One region of the Streptomyces sp. 12E genome, then DNA from elsewhere that is predicted to be linked to it. Evidence: predicted binding sites of a transcription regulator. Region 1 holds the regulator's gene; the other holds the start of a gene.
What was found. Region 1 encodes HspR, which represses chaperone genes until heat shock. Its sites were predicted from a motif close to TTGAGNNNNNNNNNCTCAA; they were not measured.
Positions count from the first base shown of each region.

Region 2: the regulator HspR is predicted to act here: its motif matches at 4,122-4,140, upstream of lon (endopeptidase La).

Region 1 is NZ_JBVNCJ010000001.1:3,859,347-3,869,110, forward strand. Features, by position in the region: gene ACZ8ZB_RS17920 ((Fe-S)-binding protein) at 1-857, opposite strand, end outside; gene ACZ8ZB_RS17925 (MraY family glycosyltransferase) at 1,128-2,165, shown strand; gene dnaK (molecular chaperone DnaK) at 2,259-4,103, shown strand; gene grpE (nucleotide exchange factor GrpE) at 4,100-4,768, shown strand; gene dnaJ (molecular chaperone DnaJ) at 4,805-5,980, shown strand; gene ACZ8ZB_RS17945 (heat shock protein transcriptional repressor HspR) at 5,986-6,435, shown strand; gene ACZ8ZB_RS17950 (sugar ABC transporter substrate-binding protein) at 6,710-7,813, shown strand; gene ACZ8ZB_RS17955 (helix-turn-helix transcriptional regulator) at 7,943-8,974, shown strand; gene ACZ8ZB_RS17960 (helix-turn-helix transcriptional regulator) at 8,999-9,764, opposite strand, start outside.
Region 2 is NZ_JBVNCJ010000001.1:4,914,905-4,924,668, reverse strand. Features, by position in the region: gene ACZ8ZB_RS22995 (protein phosphatase 2C domain-containing protein) at 1-44, shown strand, start outside; gene ACZ8ZB_RS22990 (MarR family winged helix-turn-helix transcriptional regulator) at 56-550, opposite strand; gene ACZ8ZB_RS22985 (lysozyme) at 787-1,611, shown strand; gene lon (endopeptidase La) at 1,685-4,099, opposite strand; gene ACZ8ZB_RS22975 (spermine/spermidine synthase domain-containing protein) at 4,251-4,940, shown strand; gene ACZ8ZB_RS22970 (response regulator transcription factor) at 5,065-5,805, shown strand; gene ACZ8ZB_RS22965 (HAMP domain-containing sensor histidine kinase) at 5,802-6,899, shown strand; gene ACZ8ZB_RS22960 (multifunctional oxoglutarate decarboxylase/oxoglutarate dehydrogenase thiamine pyrophosphate-binding subunit/dihydrolipoyllysine-residue succinyltransferase subunit) at 7,206-9,764, shown strand, end outside.

The sequences.
Region 1 (9,764 bases):
GAGACGCCGAAGACGTCGTCGTCACCGGGTTCGGTGAAGTCGATCGGCTTGCCGCCGGAGGTCATCGGCTGGAGCGCGCCCAGGGCGGTCCCGCCGGTGGCCTCGCGCTTGAACCAGATGTTGGGGAAGGCGAGGAAGCGGTGCCAGGCCACACCCATGTTGGTGTTCAGGCTGACCGTGATCATCCAGATCATGGTCGTGCCCAGCTTGATCATCGCGAACAGGTAGACCAGGTTCTGCAGCGTCGCGACCGACAGGCCCTCGAAGGCCAGGACCAGCGGGTACGAGGCGAAGTACGCGGCCTCGTAGTGGTCCACGTGGTGCAGTGCGCCCTCCAGGCCGCGCAGCACGTAGATCGCCAGGCCGATGGTGAGGATGACGTACTCGACGAAGTACGCCTGGCCCATCTTCGAGCCGGTGAACCGCGACTTGCGGCCCGGACGCGAGGGCAGGCTCAGCAGCCGGACGACGATCAGCGCGAGGATGCCGAGGGTCGTCATCGCGCTGATGAACTCGATGTACAGCTCGTACGGCAGGAAGCCGCCCAGCACCGGCAGCACCCAGTCGGCCTCGAAGAGCTGGCCGTAGGCGGTGACGATGGTCGGCGGCAGGGTCAGGAAGCCGACGGCGACGAACCAGTGGGCGATGCCGACGACACCCCACCGGTTCATGCGGGTGTGGCCGAGGAACTCCCGCACCAGGGTCACACTGCGCTGGTAGGGGTTGTCGGTCCGGGCGCCGGCCGGGACCGGCTGGCCCAGCTTGAAGTACCGGACGAACTGGCCGATCGCGCGTGCGAGCAGCGCGACGCCGACCACGGTCAGGACCAGCGACACGATGATCGCGGCGAGTTGCATGAGGGCTCCTCGGGCCTGCGAGGGGTTTGACGAGGGGTGATTCGGGACCGGGACGGGGACTCCACCACGGCTTCCCCGAGATTACTAAGCGGTAACTTATGCAGTCCGTTCGAGATTACCCCCATCTCCGGTCGCACTGTAGCCGGGCGCGGGGTGATCTGAATCGCTCAGGGTCGCCTATGGCGGCGCCCTCGGGGCCTCTCGGATGGCGTCCGCGATCGGATCGTGTTATTCGCGCTAAATCGGTCCATACACCCCTAACTTATATCCGTGCTCTACGGGATCGCCGCCGCCGCCACCGCCCTGCTGCTCTCCGCCCTGCTCACGGAGGTGCTGCGGGTCCCCGCCCTGCGCCTGGGAATCCTGGACCGCAGACGCCGTCTGGCGGTTCCGCTGTCCGGGGGAACGGCCGTCGTGCTCGCGACCGGGCTGGTGGCGGGGCTCGGGGACCGGGCGGGACTCGCTCCGCTCGGCACCGGGATCGGACGCCTGCTGGCCGCCGGGGTCTGGATCGGCGTGCTCGGGCTGGCCGCCGACGTGTGGCGGCTGCGGTGGTGGATCCCGCTCACCGGTACGGCCGTGGCGGCGGCGCTGGTCGTGCCGTACGCGGAGACCGGGGTGGCGCGGGGCGTGCTCGCCGCGGGGTGGATCGTGGCGGTCACCGCCGCGTTCCGGGGGCTCGACCACGCGGACGGGCTGGCCGGCACCGTGGGGGCGGTGACCGCGTTCGGGGTGGCGGCCTGCGCGGCGGCCGAGCTGATGGACGGGATCGCGGTGCTGACGGGTGTGCTGGCCGCCGCGCTCGCCGGGTTCCTGCTGCACAACTGGCATCCCGCGCGGGCCGGTCTCGGGTCGGCCGGCTCGCTGTTCGCGGGGTTCACGGTGGCCTCGGCGGCGGTGTTCGTGCGGGCCGGACAGGGAATGGGGACCGGCGCCGGGGTGTTGTTCGCCCTGACGGCCGTGGCGTGCGCCGACGCCGCACTGGTGGTCCTCGCGCGGCGGCTCTCCCGGTGGCCGCTGACCCGCGGCCGGCCGGATCACCTCGGGCACCGGCTGCGGCGGCTCGGACTCGCCCCCCGCGCGGTGACCGTGCTGCTCGGCGGCGGAGCGCTGGGCGGGGTGCTCGTGGGGGTGGCCGCCCACACCGGGAGGGTGTCCGGGGGCGCGGTGGTGTGGGTGGCGGCGGTGGCCGCGGTGGTCGTCCTCGCGTTCGCCCGCCTCCCCGTCACCCCCGTTTTCCGCCCCCGTCAACGATCTGCCGAGGCATCGCCGCAGGTCACGGGGCAGTTGCGCGTAAGGAACGGATAAGAGTTGAGCCTGCTCGACTCAGCTCTGTTGACCCCGCGCCGGGTGTCATGCATGCTTGAGTCTGTTCCACTCAAGTCAGCTGGAGGAATCGAAATGGCACGTGCGGTCGGCATCGACCTGGGCACGACTAACTCCGTCGTCAGCGTTCTGGAGGGCGGTGAGCCCACCGTCATCACCAACGCCGAGGGCGCCAGGACCACGCCGTCCGTCGTCGCCTTCGCCAAGAACGGTGAGGTGCTGGTCGGCGAGGTGGCCAAGCGCCAGGCGGTCACCAACGTCGACAGGACCATCCGGTCGGTCAAGCGCCACATGGGCACCGACTGGAAGATCGAGCTCGACGGCAAGCCCTTCAACCCGCAGCAGATCAGCGCCTTCGTGCTGCAGAAGCTGAAGCGCGACGCCGAGGCGTACCTGGGCGAGAAGGTCACGGACGCGGTCATCACCGTCCCGGCCTACTTCAACGACGCCGAGCGCCAGGCCACCAAGGAGGCCGGCGAGATCGCCGGCCTGAACGTGCTGCGCATCGTCAACGAGCCGACGGCCGCCGCCCTGGCGTACGGCCTCGACAAGGACGAGCAGGTCATCCTGGTCTTCGACCTCGGTGGCGGTACGTTCGACGTCTCCCTGCTGGAGATCGGCGACGGCGTCGTCGAGGTGAAGGCCACCAACGGCGACAACAACCTCGGCGGTGACGACTGGGACCAGCGCGTCGTCGACTACCTGGTCAAGCAGTTCCAGTCCGGGCACGGCGTGGACCTGGCCAAGGACAAGATGGCGCTGCAGCGTCTGCGCGAGGCCGCCGAGAAGGCGAAGATCGAGCTGTCCTCGTCCACCGAGACCACGATCAACCTCCCCTACATCACCGCCTCCGCCGAGGGCCCCCTGCACCTCGACGAGAAGCTGACCCGCGCCCAGTTCCAGCAGCTGACCGCGGACCTGCTCGAGCGCTGCAAGACGCCGTTCCACAACGTCGTCAAGGACGCCGGCATCCAGCTGTCCGAGATCGACCACGTGGTCCTCGTCGGCGGCTCCACCCGCATGCCCGCCGTCGCCGAGCTCGTCAAGGAGCTGACCGGCGGCAAGGAGGCCAACAAGGGTGTGAACCCGGACGAGGTCGTCTCGATCGGCGCCGCCCTCCAGGCCGGTGTCCTCAAGGGCGAGGTCAAGGACGTCCTGCTGCTCGACGTCACCCCGCTGTCCCTCGGCATCGAGACCAAGGGCGGCATCATGACCAAGCTGATCGAGCGCAACACCACGATCCCGACGAAGCGCTCCGAGATCTTCACCACGGCCGAGGACAACCAGCCGTCCGTGCAGATCCAGGTCTACCAGGGCGAGCGCGAGATCGCGGCGTACAACAAGAAGCTCGGCATGTTCGAGCTGACCGGTCTGCCGCCGGCGCCGCGCGGCGTCCCGCAGATCGAGGTCTCCTTCGACATCGACGCCAACGGCATCATGCACGTGACCGCGAAGGACCTGGGCACGGGCAAGGAGCAGAAGATGACCGTCACCGGCGGCTCCTCGCTGCCGAAGGACGAGGTCGACCGGATGCGCCAGGAGGCCGAGAAGTACGCGGAGGAGGACCACGCCCGCCGCGAGGCCGCCGAGTCCCGCAACCAGGGCGAGCAGCTCGTCTACCAGACGGAGAAGTTCCTCAGCGACAACGCGGACAAGGTCCCCGGTGACGTCAAGACCGAGGTCGAGACCGCCGTCGCCGAGCTGAAGGAGAAGCTCAAGGGCGAGGACACCGCCGAGATCCGCACGGCCACGGAGAAGGTCGCGGCCGTCTCCCAGAAGCTGGGCCAGGCCATGTACGCCGACGCCCAGGGCGCCCAGGCGGCCGGCGGCGCGTCCGCGGGCGCCGGCGAGGCCAAGGCCGACGACGACGTCGTCGACGCGGAGATCGTCGACGAGGACCGCAAGGACGGTGCGGCGTGACCGAGGAGACCCCGGGCTTCGACGAGCAGTCGCAGCAGCCCGACGTCCCCTCCGAGGAAGCCGAGCCGAAGGCCGCCGCACAGCCCTCCGAGGAGGAGGCGGCGGCCCCGGCCGGGGACACGGGCCAGGAAGCGGCCCTGGTGGCCCAGCTGGACCAGGCGCGCACGGCGCTCAACGAGCGCACGGCGGACCTCCAGCGCCTCCAGGCCGAGTTCCAGAACTACCGGCGCCGGGTCGAACGCGACCGGATCGCGGTGAAGGAGGTCGCCGTGGCGAACCTCCTGAGCGAGCTGCTCCCCGTGCTCGACGACGTCGGCCGCGCGCGGGAGCACGGCGAGCTGGTCGGCGGCTTCAAGTCCGTCGGCGAGTCGCTGGAGACCACCGTGGCCAAGCTGGGCCTCCAGCAGTTCGGCAAGGAGGGCGAGCCCTTCGACCCGACGATCCACGAGGCGCTGATGCACAGCTACGCGCCGGACGTCACCGAGACGACGTGCGTGGCGATCCTGCAGCCGGGGTACCGCATCGGCGAGCGCACCATCCGCCCCGCGCGGGTGGCCGTCGCCGAACCGCAGCCCGGCGCGCAGACGGTCAAGCCGGCCGAGGAGAGCACCGAGGCGCAGGCCGACTCGGAGAACAAGGAGAGCGGTGGCCCGGACGAGGGCTGACGCGGGAGTCGACGCAGGGAAGGAGGGACGTCGGGGATGAGCACCAAGGACTTCATCGAGAAGGACTTCTACAAGGTCCTCGGCGTCCCCAAGGACGCCACCGAGGCCGAGATCAAGAAGGCGTACCGGAAGCTCGCCCGCGAGTTCCACCCGGACGCCAACAAGGGCAACGCCAAGGCGGAGGAGCGGTTCAAGGAGATCTCCGAGGCGAACGACGTCCTCGGCGACCCCAAGAAGCGCAAGGAGTACGACGAGGCGCGCGCGCTCTTCGGCAACGGCGGCTTCCGCCCGGGGCCGGGCGCGGGCGGCGGCTCCTTCAACTTCGACCTGGGGGACCTCTTCGGGGGTCAGGCCGGCGGCCAGCAGGCGGGCGGCTTCGGCGGCGGCCTGGGTGACGTCTTCGGGGGCCTGTTCAACCGCGGCGGCGCGGGGACCACGCGTACCCAGCCGCGGCGCGGCCAGGACATCGAGTCCGAGGTGACGCTGAGCTTCACCGAGGCGATCGAGGGGGCGACGGTCCCGCTGCGGATGTCGTCGCAGGCGCCCTGCAAGGCCTGTTCGGGCACCGGCGACAAGAACGGCACACCGCGCGTGTGCCCGACCTGCGTCGGCACCGGCCAGGTGGCGCGGGGTTCCGGCGGCGGCTTCTCGCTCACCGACCCCTGCCCCGACTGCAAGGGCCGCGGCCTGATCGCGGAGGAGCCCTGCGAGATCTGCAAGGGCAGCGGCCGGGCCAAGTCCTCGCGGACCATGCAGGTGCGCATCCCCGCGGGCGTCAGCGACGGCCAGCGGATCCGGCTGCGCGGCAAGGGTGCGCCGGGCGAGCGCGGCGGTCCCGCCGGCGACCTCTACGTCGTCGTGCACGTCGGCGCCCACCCGGTGTTCGGCCGCAAGGACGACAACCTCACGGTCACGGTCCCGGTGACGTTCGCCGAGGCCGCCCTCGGCGGCGAGGTCCGGGTCCCGACACTGGGCGGTCCGCCGGTCACGCTGAAGCTGCCGCCGGGCACGCCCAACGGACGCACCATGCGGGCCCGGGGCAAGGGCGCGGTCCGCAAGGACGGCACCCGTGGTGATCTGCTGGTCACCGTGGAGGTGAGTGTTCCCAAGGACGTGTCGGGGAAGGCTCGTGACGCGCTCGAGGCGTATCGCGAGGCGACCGCGGACGACGATCCGCGGGCGGAGCTGTTCCAGGCCGCGAAGGGAGCTTGATCTGCATGGACGGCCGTCGACGCAATCCGTATGAACTGACCCAGGACACCCCGGTCTACGTCATCTCGGTGGCGGCCCAGCTCTCCGGTCTGCACCCGCAGACGCTGCGCCAGTACGACCGGCTGGGTCTCGTGTCGCCGGACCGCACGGCCGGCCGGGGCCGCCGTTACTCGGCCCGTGACATCGAGCTGCTCCGTCAGGTGCAGCAGCTGTCGCAGGACGAGGGCATCAACCTGGCCGGAATCAAGCGCATCATCGAACTGGAGAACCAGGTCGCCGCCCTCCAGGCCCGGGTGGCCGAACTGGAGGGCGCCCTCGACGGGGCGGCCGCGGCGATGCGGCAGCGCGAGGCCGCGGTGCACGCCTCGTACCGCCGTGACCTGGTGCCCTACCAGGAGGTGCAGCAGACCAGCGCGCTGGTGGTGTGGCGGCCCAAGCGGCAGCAGCCGGGCTGAGGCGCGGGCGTGGAGTGCCGGGAGGCCCGGAGGCCGAGTGGGCCTCCGGGCCTCCCGGCTCATGCGCCATAACTTGTGTGACTATCGTGTAGCTGCGTGTCCAGATGATTCTCGCCGGACGTCCGCGGGTCTCTCACGAGTGCGGCGCACCATGCCGTGTCCATCTCGTTAAGCGGCCGACCTTGACGCCGGTGGGGGCTGAAGGTTGGCTTTTCAGTCACATGGGCCGCAAAGCTGTGCCCACGTCCGAAACGCACCTGAAGTGAGCCTCCGCATGCGTCGTATCGCCATATCCGTGGCCGCCACCTCCATGTCCGTCATGCTCGCCGGATGCGGCGTGCTCAACGCGACGGGGAGCAGCGACGACGCGAGCCCGGGCAAGGGCGACGACGTCACCGTCGGGCTGCTGCTCCCGGAGAAGGACAACACCCGGTACGAGCAGTTCGACTACCCCATCTTCAAGGCGAAGGTGGAGTCGCTCACCAACAAGAAGGGCACCGTCGAGTACGCCAACGCCGAGGCGGACGCCGACAAGCAGGCGAGCCAGATGCAGCAGATGATCGACGACGAGGTCGACGTCATCGTGCTGGACGCGGTCGACGCGCACGGCATCGCGGACAGCGTGCAGAAGGCCAGGGACGCGGGCATCCCGGTCATCGCCTACGACCGTCTCGCCGAGGGCCCGATCGACGCGTACATCTCCTTCGACAACGGTCTGGTCGGCGAGGTGCAGGGCCGTACCCTGCTGGAGTCGCTCGGGGAGGCCTCCGTCACCGACAAGATCGTGATGATGAACGGCTCGCCGACCGACCCCAACGCCAAGCAGTTCAAGGCGAGCGCGCTCTCCGAGCTCAAGGGCAAGGTGACGATCGCCAAGTCCTACGACACCAAGGACTGGAAGCCGGAGAACGCCCAGGCCAACATGGCCGAGGCGATCAACGCGATCGGCGCGGACGACATCAAGGCGGTCTACTCCGCCAACGACGGCATGGCGGGCGGCATCGTCAAGGCGCTGAAGGCCGCCGGCGTGACCGAGCTGCCCCCGATCACCGGCCAGGACGCCGAACTCGAGGCGGTCCAGCGGATCCTCGCCGGCGAGCAGTACATGAGCGTGTACAAGTCCTACCCGGAGGAGGCCGAGAGCGCCGCCGAGATGGCGGTGGCGAGGGTCCAGGGCAAGGACATCCAGTTCGACGCGCTGACCCGCGACCGGGTGAACAGCCCCACCGACAAGGACATTCCGGCGCAGCTCGTGCCCGTGGTCGCCCTGACGAAGGACAACATCGAGGAGACCGTGATCGCCGACGGGATCTACGAGGTCTCGGACATCTGCACGGCCGAGTTCGCGGCGGCCTGCGAGGCGGTCAAGCTGAAGTAGCCGCTCCGTCGATATCCGGCCGCCCGCCGGTCCCCCGGCCGGCGCCAGGTCCCGCCCGTGTTGCACAGCCGGTTCCGGCCGCGCATAGTTGCGCTGCGGAAAGTGGCTGAACCGGGGGTGGGACGGGCAATGGCCGGGCACGGGACGGACGGGCATCCACACGGTGCTGACCGACTGTGCGAGGCCGGGGATCGCGTGTATTCCCGGGCCGTGCGGCGCGGACGGCTGCCGCGCCGGGACGCGGAGCCGGTGCCCTGCCTGCTGGAACTGGCCCTGCTGCACCCCGATCCCGACGACATGGACTGGCTCGTCCCCACCCCCCCGCAGGAGGTCATGACCCGGCTGCTGCGCGGGATGTACGACGAGGTGAGCGCGAGCCAGCGCCGGGTCGGCTCGGCCGTCGAGGCCTTCGAGTGGTACGCCGGCCTGGGCTGCCGGGCGCCCGCGTCACGGTCCGCGGCGGAGGGCCCGGCGATCCGGGTGCTGGACGGACTGGCCCGCATCCAGGCCGCGATGGACGAGGCGACGCAGGCGTGCACCACCGAGGTGCTCACCGTCCAGCCGGGTGGCATCCGGCGCGAGGCGGAGCTGTCGGAGGGCCTGCACCGGGCGACGGCGCTGCGCGGCCGGGGCGTGCGCATGCGCGACCTGTACACGCACGTCGCCCGGCACGGGCACGGGCTGCTCAGCTACCTGGAGCTGATGGGCGACGCGGTGGAGGCGCGCACGCTGGACGAGGTGATCGACCGGCTGATCCTCTTCGACCGCACGGTCGCCTTCATCCCCGCCAACGCCGAGCGCACCATGGCGCTGGAGCTGCGCCACCCGGCGCTGGTGGAGTACCTGGGCACGGTCTTCGACCGGCTGTGGCGGCTCGCCATCCCGCTGACCGCCCCGCTGCCCGAGACCGGCATCGAGGGCATCTCGCACCGGGAGCAGTCCATCGCGTCCCTGCTCGCGGAGGGCCACCAGGACGCGGTGATCGCGGAACGGCTGGGCATCAGCGTGCGGACCTGCCGGGCGCACATCGCCCGTCTGTCGGAGACGCTGGGCGCGGTCAGCCGCACGCAGCTGGGCGTCCGCATCGCCCAGGCCGGACTGGACGGCTTCCGGCGCCCCGCCGTCACCCTGCCCCGCCGGGGGCCCCGGACCGCCCGGTGAGGCGGCCCGCCCGCGCCGGCGGGGTCACTGCGGTGCTCCCTCCCGGCTGAGGATCCCGGACTCCGCGATGAGGTAGCCGAGCTGGGCCCGGCTGCCGCTGCCGAGAGTGGCGGCGAGCTTGGCGATGTGGGCGCGGCAGGTCCGCACGTTCATGCCGAGGCGGCGGGCGATGGCCTCGTCCACGTGGCCCTCCACCAGGAGCTTGGCGATGGAGTGCTGGATCTCCGGTATGCCGTCGGGCGCGGTCTCGTAGGGGGTGCCGGCGGTCAGCGGGACCGCGCGGCTCCACATGAACTCGAAGACCTTGATCAGGTAGCGGACGAGGCCGGTGTGCCGCAGCTCCAGGGCGACCTGGCGGTCGTCGCGCACGGGGATGAAGGCGACCGTCTCGTCGCAGATGATGAGGCGTTCCACCAGCTCGTCGATGGTGCGGTACTCCGCCCTGCCCTTGGCGAACTGCTCGACGTAGGAGAGGCGCTCGGGGTTGAACCGCGCGGTGTGCTGGTAGAGGGTGCGGATGCGCACGCCGCGCTCGGTGAGCAGCCGGTCGCGCTCGAACCCCTGGAGCAGACTGCGTTCGGGCCGGTGCCCGCTCGGCTGGACGGTGAGCATCTCCGTGCGGCACTGTGCGGTGGCCAGGTCCAGCGCGCTGTTGATGCGGTCGTTGCCCTCGAGCACCGTGATCGCGTGGGTGGGCGCGATCTCCTGGGTGCTCAGGGACATGAACGGCTCGAAAGTGTCGGCGAGTTCTATCGACAGGCGCCTGCGCTCGGTGATCTCCCGCTCTATG
Region 2 (9,764 bases), 1.1 Mb from region 1:
ACGCGACGGTGGTGTACGCCGAGCTGTCACCCCGTGAGCGGTAGCCCGTACGGGGTCACTTCTCCGCGCTCCGGTTCAGCTGGCCCAGCAGCCGGGCGAGTTCCGCGACCTCGGCGGGGTCCCAGTCGGCGAGCCGTCCGGCGTAGCGGGCGCGGCGGGCCTCGCGGACCCTGCGGACCCGTGCGTGGCCCTCCTGCGTGAGGGCGATCAGCCAGGCGCGGCCGTCGGCGGGGTCCGGCTCGCGGGCGACGAGGCCGAGCTCCTCCAGCGCGCGCAGCTGACGCGACATCGTCGCCTTGCCGACGCCGATGTAGGCGGCGAGCTCGGTGGCCCGCTGCCGGCCGCACTCATCCAGACGGACCAGCAGCCCGTACGCGGACGGTTCCAGGTCGGGGTGGACCGCGCGGGCCATCTCCCCCTGGCTGGCCCGGGCACGCCGCAGCAGCACCGTCAACTCGCGTTCCAGCGCGAGGAATCCGGGCTGGTCCACGCCCTGCGCGGGCTCCGGGGAGGCGGCGCGCTCTTCGCCGCCCTGTCCGTCTTCGTGCACGTCCGCCCCTGCTTCGGTTTTCCGGTTCTGAAAGTCTTCCGCCAAGTGGCGACGTCGCCGCAGCTCCACCAGTATTTCGCAGGCGTGGACCAATGGCAGCGCGCGGACGCCCCGCCCCGCCGCGGTCCACGTGCGCAGTTTCCTCACCAGGCGATTGCGTGGCATGCCCACTACATGCGACGTGGGTCACCCTCCGGGTTCGCCCCCCCCCCACACCGACCTTTCGGAGATGCGTCATGCCTGTGCACAGATCCGCCCTTCCCCGTGTACGAGCGCTCGCGACCGCCGGTGCGGTCCTGCTCGCGGTGCTCTCCCTCCCCCGCCCGGCCGTCGCGGCCGAATCCGCTCCCGGCGTCCCCCCGCGCGGCTCCGCCCACATGGGCATGGGCGTGCTCGCCCACGACGGCCGCGGCGGTCTCCCCTCCGTCCGCACCACCCGGACGGAGGGCGTGGACGTCTCCAGCCACCAGGGGAACGTCGCCTGGACGACCCTGTGGAACAGCGGCGTCCGCTGGGCCTACGTCAAGGCCACGGAGGGGACGTACTACACCAACCCGTACCACCCCCAGCAGTACGACGGCTCCCACGACGTCGGCATGATCCGCGGCGCCTACCACTTCGGCACGCCCGACACGGCGAGCGGCGCCGCCCAGGCCGACTACTTCGTCGACCGCGGCGGCGGCTGGTCCGCGGACGGACGGACCCTGCCGGGCGTGCTCGACATCGAGTGGAACCCGTACGGCGACGCCTGCTACGGCAAGTCGCCGAGCGCGATGGTGAGCTGGATCCGCGACTTCCTGGACCAGTACCGCTACCGCACCGGCCGCGACGCCGTCCTCTACACGGCCACCAGCTGGTGGAAGCAGTGCACCGGCAACTACGCCGGCTTCGCCGCCACCACCCCGCTGTGGATCGCCCGGTACGCCTCCACCGTGGGCGAACTGCCCGCCGGCTGGGACGCGTACACGATGTGGCAGTACACCTCGACCGGGCCCACCGTCGGGGACCACGACCTCTTCAACGGCACCCTGGACCGGGTACGGGCCTTCGCGCTCGGCTGACCGGCCCCGAGCGAGGTGGAGGCCCGGGCCTCCCTCACGAAAACCCGGGCCTCCCCTCGTCCGATCACCTCCGTCACGCGGCGACCGGAACCTCCGGCGCCGCGCCGTTCGTCGCGGGCGACAGCGCCAGTTCCAGGACCTGGCGGACGTCGGTGACGGCATGGACGTCGAGCTTGTCCAGCACCTCCGCCGGGACGTCGTCCAGGTCGGGCTCGTTGCGCTTGGGGATGATCACGGTGGTGATCCCCGCGCGGTGCGCGGCGAGCAGCTTCTGCTTCACCCCGCCGATCGGCAGCACCCGTCCGGTCAGCGACACCTCACCGGTCATCGCCACGTCCGTGCGGACCAGCCGGCCGGAGAGCAGCGAGGCCAGGGCGGTGGTCATGGTGATGCCCGCGCTCGGGCCGTCCTTGGGCACCGCGCCCGCCGGGAAGTGGATGTGCACGCCCCGGTCCTTCAGGTCGCCCACCGGCAGCTCCAGCTCGGCGCCGTGGCTGCGCAGGAAGCTCAGCGCGATCTGCGCGGACTCCTTCATCACGTCGCCCAGCTGGCCGGTCAGGGTCAGCCCCGCCGCGCCCGTCTCCGGGTCGGCCAGGGACGCCTCCACGTAGAGGACGTCCCCGCCGGCGCCGGTCACCGCGAGCCCGGTGGCGACACCGGGGACGGCGGTGCGGCGCTCGGCCGGGTCCTGGGCGGACTCGGGCACGTGGTGCGGCCGGCCGATCAGGTCGCGCAGGTCGGCGTCCGTGACGGTGAACGGAAGTTCCCGCTCCCCCAGTTCGTTCCGGGCCGCCACCTTGCGCAGCAGCCGCGCGATGGACCGCTCCAGGGTGCGCACGCCGGCCTCGCGCGTGTACTCGCCGGCCAGCTTGCGCAGCGCGCCCTCGTCGATCGTGACCTCGTCCCCGTCCAGTCCGGCGCGCTCCAGCTGGCGCGGGAGCAGGTGGTCGCGGGCGATGACGATCTTCTCGTCCTCGGTGTAGCCGTCGAGGCGGACCAGCTCCATCCGGTCGCGCAGGGCCTCCGGGATGGCTTCCAGGACGTTGGCCGTCGCCAGGAACACGACGTCGGACAGGTCGAGCTCGACCTCCAGGTAGTGGTCCCGGAAGGTGTGGTTCTGCGCCGGGTCGAGGACCTCGAGCAGCGCGGCGGCCGGGTCGCCCCGGAAGTCCGACCCCACCTTGTCGATCTCGTCGAGGAGCACGACCGGGTTCATCGACCCGGCCTCCTTGATCGCCCGCACGATCCGGCCGGGCAGCGCGCCGACGTACGTACGGCGGTGGCCGCGGATCTCGGCCTCGTCGCGGACGCCGCCGAGGGCGACGCGGACGAACTTCCGGCCCATCGCGTGGGCGACGGACTCGCCGAGGCTGGTCTTGCCGACACCGGGCGGGCCGACGAGGGCGAGCACGGCGCCGCCGCGCCGTCCGCCGACGACGCCCAGGCCCCGGTCGCTGCGCCGCTTGCGCACCGCCAGGTACTCGGTGATCCGCTCCTTCACGTCCGCCAGGCCCGCGTGCTCGGCGTCCAGGACCGCCCGGGCGCCCCGGATGTCGTAGGCGTCCTCGGTGCGCTCGTTCCACGGCATCTCCAGCACCGTGTCGAGCCAGGTGCGGATCCAGGAGCCCTCGGGCGACTGGTCGGAGGACCGCTCCAGCTTGCCGACCTCCTTGAGCGCGGCCTCGCGGACCTTCTCCGGCAGGTCGGCGGCCTCGACACGGGCCCGGTAGTCGTCGGACTCCTCGCCCTCCTGCTCCCCGTTGAGCTCGCGCAGCTCCTTGCGGACGGCCTCCAGCTGGCGGCGCAGCAGGAACTCGCGCTGCTGCTTGTCGACGCCCTCCTGGACGTCCTTGGCGATGGTCTCGGCGACGTCCTGCTCGGCGAGGTGGTCGCGCAGCTGCTGGGTGGCGAGCTTCAGCCGGGCCACCGGGTCGGTGGTCTCCAGCAGGGCGACCTTCTGCTCGGTGGTCAGGAACGGCGAGTAGCCGGAGTTGTCGGCGAGCGCGGAGACGTCGTCGATGGCCTGGACGCGGTCGACGACCTGCCAGGCGCCGCGCTTGCGCAGCCAGGCGGTGGCGAGCGCCTTGTACTCCTTGACCAGCTCGGTCACGTGGCCCGGCAGCGGCTCGGGCACGCTCTCGTCGATGCGGGCGCCCTCCACCCACAGCGCCGCGCCCGGACCGGTGGTCCCGGCGCCGATCCGCACGCGTGCCCGGCCGCGGATCAGGGCACCGGGATCGCCGTCGGCCAGCCTGCCGACCTGCTCGACCGTGCCCAGCACACCGGTGCCGGCGTAGGTCCCGTCGACGCGTGGCACCAGCAGCACCCTGGGCTTTCCCGACTCCGTCCCGGCGGCGGCCTGGGCGGCCTCCACCGCGGCGCGCACCTCGGAATCGCTCAGGTCCAGCGGAACCACCATCCCGGGCAGCACGACCTCGTCGTCGAGCGGCAGCACGGGCAGGGCGAGCGATGCGGACTCAGCAGCCATGATCTCCCCTTCGGCAGTCAAGTTGAGTTACATCGACTCAATGCTCGTGAGCCGCCGAATGTTCCCACCGGTGCGTTCGCTCTGAGCGATCATCGCCCCGGGGCTCCGAAGCCCTTGACCGCCGTGAAAACGAAGCTGCCAGGATGAACGCATGTCCCCCCGGTACGACATTCCCGAACCACCCGAAGTCCTGGACCGCCGCGAGGGCCCGTACGGCGAGGTCGTGCTGCGCAGGCACGGCGACCTGCTGCAGATCATCGCCAACGGCTGCTTCCTGATGGACACCTCCGACGGCCGTTCGGAGCGGCGGCTCGTCGACGCCGCCCTGGCCGCCCTCGACGCGCGCGCGGTGGACCCGCACGTCCTGATCGGCGGTCTCGGGGTCGGCTTCTCACTCGCACACGCCGCCGGGCAACCCCGCTGGGGACGGATCGCCGTGGTGGAGCGCGAACCGGCGATCATCGAGTGGCACCGCGCGGGGCCGCTGGCCGGACTCACCGCCCGGGCCCTCGCCGACCCGCGCACGGAGATCGTCGAGACGGATCTCGTCCGTTACGTCAATGAGACGTCGGACACGTTCGACGCGCTCTGCCTCGACATCGACAACGGGCCCGACTGGACCGTCACCGAGGACAACGACGGGCTCTATTCGGCGGCCGGACTGGCCTCCTGCGCAAGGGTGTTGAGGCCGGGCGGGGTACTCGCCGTGTGGTCGGCGAAGCCGTCCCCGGAATTCGAGGGAACCTTGCGGAATGCCGGGTTCCAGCAGGTGCGTACCGAAGAGATCCCCGTTGCCCGGGGCGTTCCGGACGTCGTGCACCTCGGCGTCCGCCCTGGATAGCAAAGCCGCGGTGACTCCCCGTACGCTGCTGCCCTGACGCGGTCATTCAAGCGTCAATCGCAGTGATGCGCAGACGACGGATCACCCCACGGATTCCGGAAAAAGCACACCTCAGGGGCGGGCGATGGAGCAGACACAGACCTCCCACAACGGCACGGCCACGACCACTCCCGGCGCCCAGCGCCGGGTCCTGGTGGTCGAGGACGACGCGACGATCGTGGACGCCATCGCGACTCGCCTGCGCGCCGAGGGATTCCTGGTGCAAACGGCGGGTGACGGCCCGTCCGCGGTGGACACGGCGGAGGCCTGGCAGCCCGACCTGCTGATCCTCGACATCATGCTGCCGGGCTTCGACGGCCTGGAGGTCTGCCGGCGCGTGCAGGCCCAGCGGCCGGTGCCGGTGCTGATGCTCACCGCGCGCGACGACGAGACCGACATGCTGGTCGGGCTGGGCGTCGGCGCCGACGACTACATGACGAAGCCCTTCTCCATGCGGGAGCTGGCGGCACGCGTGCACGTGCTGCTGCGCCGCATGGAGCGGGCGGCCCTCGCCGCGACGACCCCGCGCAGCGGCATCCTGCGCCTGGGCGAACTGGAGATCGACCACGCGCAGCGCAGGGTGCGGGTGCGCAGCGAGGACGTCCACCTGACGCCCACCGAGTTCGACCTCCTGGTGTGCCTGGCGAACACCCCCCGCGCGGTGCTCTCCCGTGAGCAGCTGCTGGCCGAGGTCTGGGACTGGGCGGACGCCTCCGGCACCCGCACGGTCGACAGCCACATCAAGGCGCTGCGCCGGAAGATCGGCGCCGAGCGCATCCGCACCGTGCACGGCGTGGGCTACGCCCTGGAGACGCCGACGCCATGAGCGACGGCCCGGCCGGGCGCAAAGGTCCCGGGGCGCGGCAGCCCTGGGGCGGTGTGCGTCCGTTCTCGATCAAGACCAAGCTCGGCGCGCTGGTCGTCGTCTCGGTCCTGATCACCACCGGCCTTTCGGTGATCGCCGTGCACACCAAGACGGAGCTGCGCTTCATCACGATCTTCTCGATGATCGCGACGCTGCTCATCACGCAGTTCGTGGCGCACTCGCTCACCGCGCCGCTGGACGACATGAACGCCGTGGCCCGCTCCATCTCGCACGGCGACTACACCCGCCGGGTGCGCGAGAACCGCCGGGACGAGCTGGGCGACCTGGCCCAGGCGATCAACGTCATGGCCGACGAGCTGGAGGCCCAGGACCGCCAGCGCAAGGAACTGGTCGCCAACGTCTCGCACGAGCTGCGCACCCCCATCGCGGGCCTGCGCGCGGTGCTGGAGAACATCGTCGACGGCGTCACGCAGGCCGACCCCGAGACGATGCGCACGGCCCTGAAGCAGACCGAGCGCCTCGGACGCCTCGTGGAGACGCTGCTCGACCTGTCCCGCCTGGACAACGGCGTGGTCCCGCTGAAGAAGCGGCGGTTCGAGGTGTGGCCGTACCTGTCCGGGGTGCTGAAGGAGGCCAACATGGTCGCCTCGGCCCGGGCGGGCATGGCCTCCGGATCGGGCAGCCACACCCGTACGGACGTCCATCTGCACCTCGACGTGTCGCCGCCCGAGCTCGTCGCGCACGCCGACCCCGAACGCATCCACCAGGTCGTCGCCAACCTCATCGACAACGCGGTCAAGCACAGTCCGCCGCACGGCCGGGTGACGGTCCGGGCGCGGCGCGGGGACCGGCCGGAGTCGCTGGAGCTGGAGGTGCTGGACGAGGGACCCGGCATCCCGCGGACCGAGTGGCACCGCGTCTTCGAGCGGTTCAACCGGGGCAACGTCAACCGGCCGCACGGTCCGGGCAGCGACGGCGGCACCGGTCTCGGCCTGGCGATCGCCCGCTGGGCCGTGGATCTGCACGGCGGCCGGATCCGCGTGGCCGAATCCGAGCGGGGCTGCCGCATTCTCATCACTCTTCCGGGAGAGTGATCCGCACCGGGTTGACGTAAAGTTCGAAGCGGAGCCGCACGGTCCATCGATGTTCGCGCTGACGGACACGTGTGATCAGGCAGAGGCCCGCGTGAGCTGAGCGCCGGGGCCCGGCCGAGCGATCCCTGATACGGCCCGTAGAATCAAAACCAGGGTTGTTTCCCGCCATTTCCTGCCCCGAAACACCCGCCGCGATGTGACTTACGCGACGATGAACGGGCCCGGCCTGACCTTCTCGCTCTCGGGGGCGTAGCCTTTATTTCCGCTGTCCATCATCTTGCGAAGCGGAAGAGGGCGGTTGACGCCGTGTCGCCACAGTCCCCCAGTAACTCGAGCATCTCGACCGACACCGACCAAGCGGGGAAGAACCCCGCTGCGGCCTTCGGTGCCAACGAATGGCTCGTCGACGAGATCTACCAGCAGTACCTCCAGGACCCGAACTCGGTGGACCGAGCCTGGTGGGACTTCTTCGCCGACTACAAGCCGGGCGCGCCTGCGACCTCGGCTCCGGCGGGTACCGCGGCCGCGGGGGCCGCGGGAACCACCACCCCCCCGGCCCAGCCGGCCGCTCCGGCCCGGCCCGCCGCGCCCGCTCCTGCGGCCGCGCAGCCCGCCGCCGCGCAGCCGGCCACCCCGGCGCCCGCCGCCCCGGCTCCTGCTCCGGCGAAGGCCGCCGCGCCGGCTGCCAAGCCGGCCGCCGCAAAGCCCAAGGCCGAGCCCGCGACCGAGGCGAAGGCCGGCCCCGAGCAGGTCACCCTGCGCGGCCCGTCCGCCGCCGTGGCGAAGAACATGGACGCCTCCCTTGAGCTGCCCACGGCCACGTCCGTGCGCGCGGTCCCGGTGAAGCTGCTGTTCGACAACCGCATCGTCATCAACAACCACCTCAAGCGGGCCCGGGGCGGGAAGATCTCCTTCACGCACCTCATCGGCTACGCGATGGTGCAGGCCATCAAGGCCATGCCGGCGATGAACCACTCGTTCGCCAGGGTGGACGGCAAGCCGACCCTGGTGAAGCCGGAGCACGTCAACCTCGGCCTGGCCATCGACCTGGTCAAGCCCAACGGCGACCGCCAGCTCGTCGTCGCGGCCATCAAGAAGGCCGAGACGCTGAACTTCTTCGAGTTCTGGCAGGCCTACGAGGACATCGTCCGTCGCGCCCGCGACAACAAGCTGACGATGGACGACTTCACCGGCGTCACGGTCTCCCTGACCAACCCCGGCGGCCTCGGCACCGTCCACTCCGTGCCGCGTCTGATGCCCGGCCAGTCGGTGATCATGGGCGTCGGCTCCATGGACTACCCGGCGGAGTTCCAGGGCACCTCCCAGGACACCCTGAACAAGCTCGGCATCTCCAAGGTCATGACGCTCACGTCGACCTACGACCACCGGGTGATCCAGGGCGCCGCCTCCGGCGAGTTCCTGCGCGCGGTCGCCAACCTCCTGCTCGGCGAGAACAACTTCTACGACGAGATCTTCGAGGCGCTGCGCATCCCCTACGAGCCGGTCCGCTGGCTCAAGGACATCGACGCCTCCCACGACGACGACGTCACCAAGGCCGCCCGCGTCTTCGAGCTGATCCACTCCTACCGGGTCCGCGGCCACGTCATGGCCGACACCGACCCGCTGGAGTACCGCCAGCGCAAGCACCCCGACCTGGACATCGTCGAGCACGGCCTCACCCTGTGGGACCTGGAGCGCGAGTTCGCCGTCGGCGGCTTCGCCGGCAAGTCCCTGATGAAGCTGCGCGACATCCTCGGCGTGCTGCGCGACTCGTACTGCCGCACCACCGGCGTCGAGTTCATGCACATCCAGGACCCCAAGCAGCGCAAGTGGATCCAGGACCGCATCGAGCGCTCGCACACCAAGCCCGAGCGCGAGGAGCAGCTGCGCATCCTGCGCCGGCTGAACGCCGCGGAGGCCTTCGAGACCTTCCTGCAGACCAAGTACGTCGGCCAGAAGCGCTTCTCGCTGGAGGGCGGCGAGTCCGTCATCCCGCTGCTGGACGCGGTGCTGGACTCGGCCGCCGAGTCCCGCCTGGACGAGGTCGTCATCGGCATGGCCCACCGCGGCCGGCTGAACGTGCTGGCCAACATCGTCGGCAAGTCGTACGCGCAGATCTTCCGCGAGTTCGAGGGCAACCTCGACCCGAAGTCGATGCACGGCTCCGGCGACGTGAAGTACCACCTGGGCGCCGAGGGCACCTTCACCGGCCTGGACGGCGAGCAGATCAAGGTCTCCCTGGTCGCGAACCCCTCGCACCTGGAGGCGGTGGACCCGGTCCTGGAGGGCGTCGCCCGCGCCAAGCAGGACATCATCGGCAAGGGCGGCACGGACTTCACCGTCCTGCCGGTGGCGATCCACGGCGACGCGGCCTTCGCGGGCCAGGGCGTGGTGGCCGAGACCCTGAACATGTCGCAGCTGCGCGGCTACCGCACCGGCGGCACGGTCCACGTCGTCATCAACAACCAGGTCGGCTTCACCGCCGCCCCGGAGTCGTCGCGCTCGTCGATGTACGCGACGGACGTGGCCCGCATGATCGAGGCCCCGATCTTCCACGTGAACGGCGACGACCCGGAGGCCGTGGTCCGCGTCGCGCGGCTCGCCTTCGAGTTCCGCCAGGCGTTCAACAAGGACGTGGTGATCGACCTCATCTGCTACCGCCGCCGCGGTCACAACGAGTCGGACAACCCGGCCTTCACCCAGCCGCTGATGTACGACCTGATCGACAAGAAGCGCTCGGTGCGCAAGCTGTACACCGAGTCCCTGATCGGTCGCGGCGACATCACCCTGGAAGAGGCCGAGCAGGCGCTGCAGGACTACCAGGGCCAGCTGGAGAAGGTCTTCACGGAGGTCCGCGAGGCCACC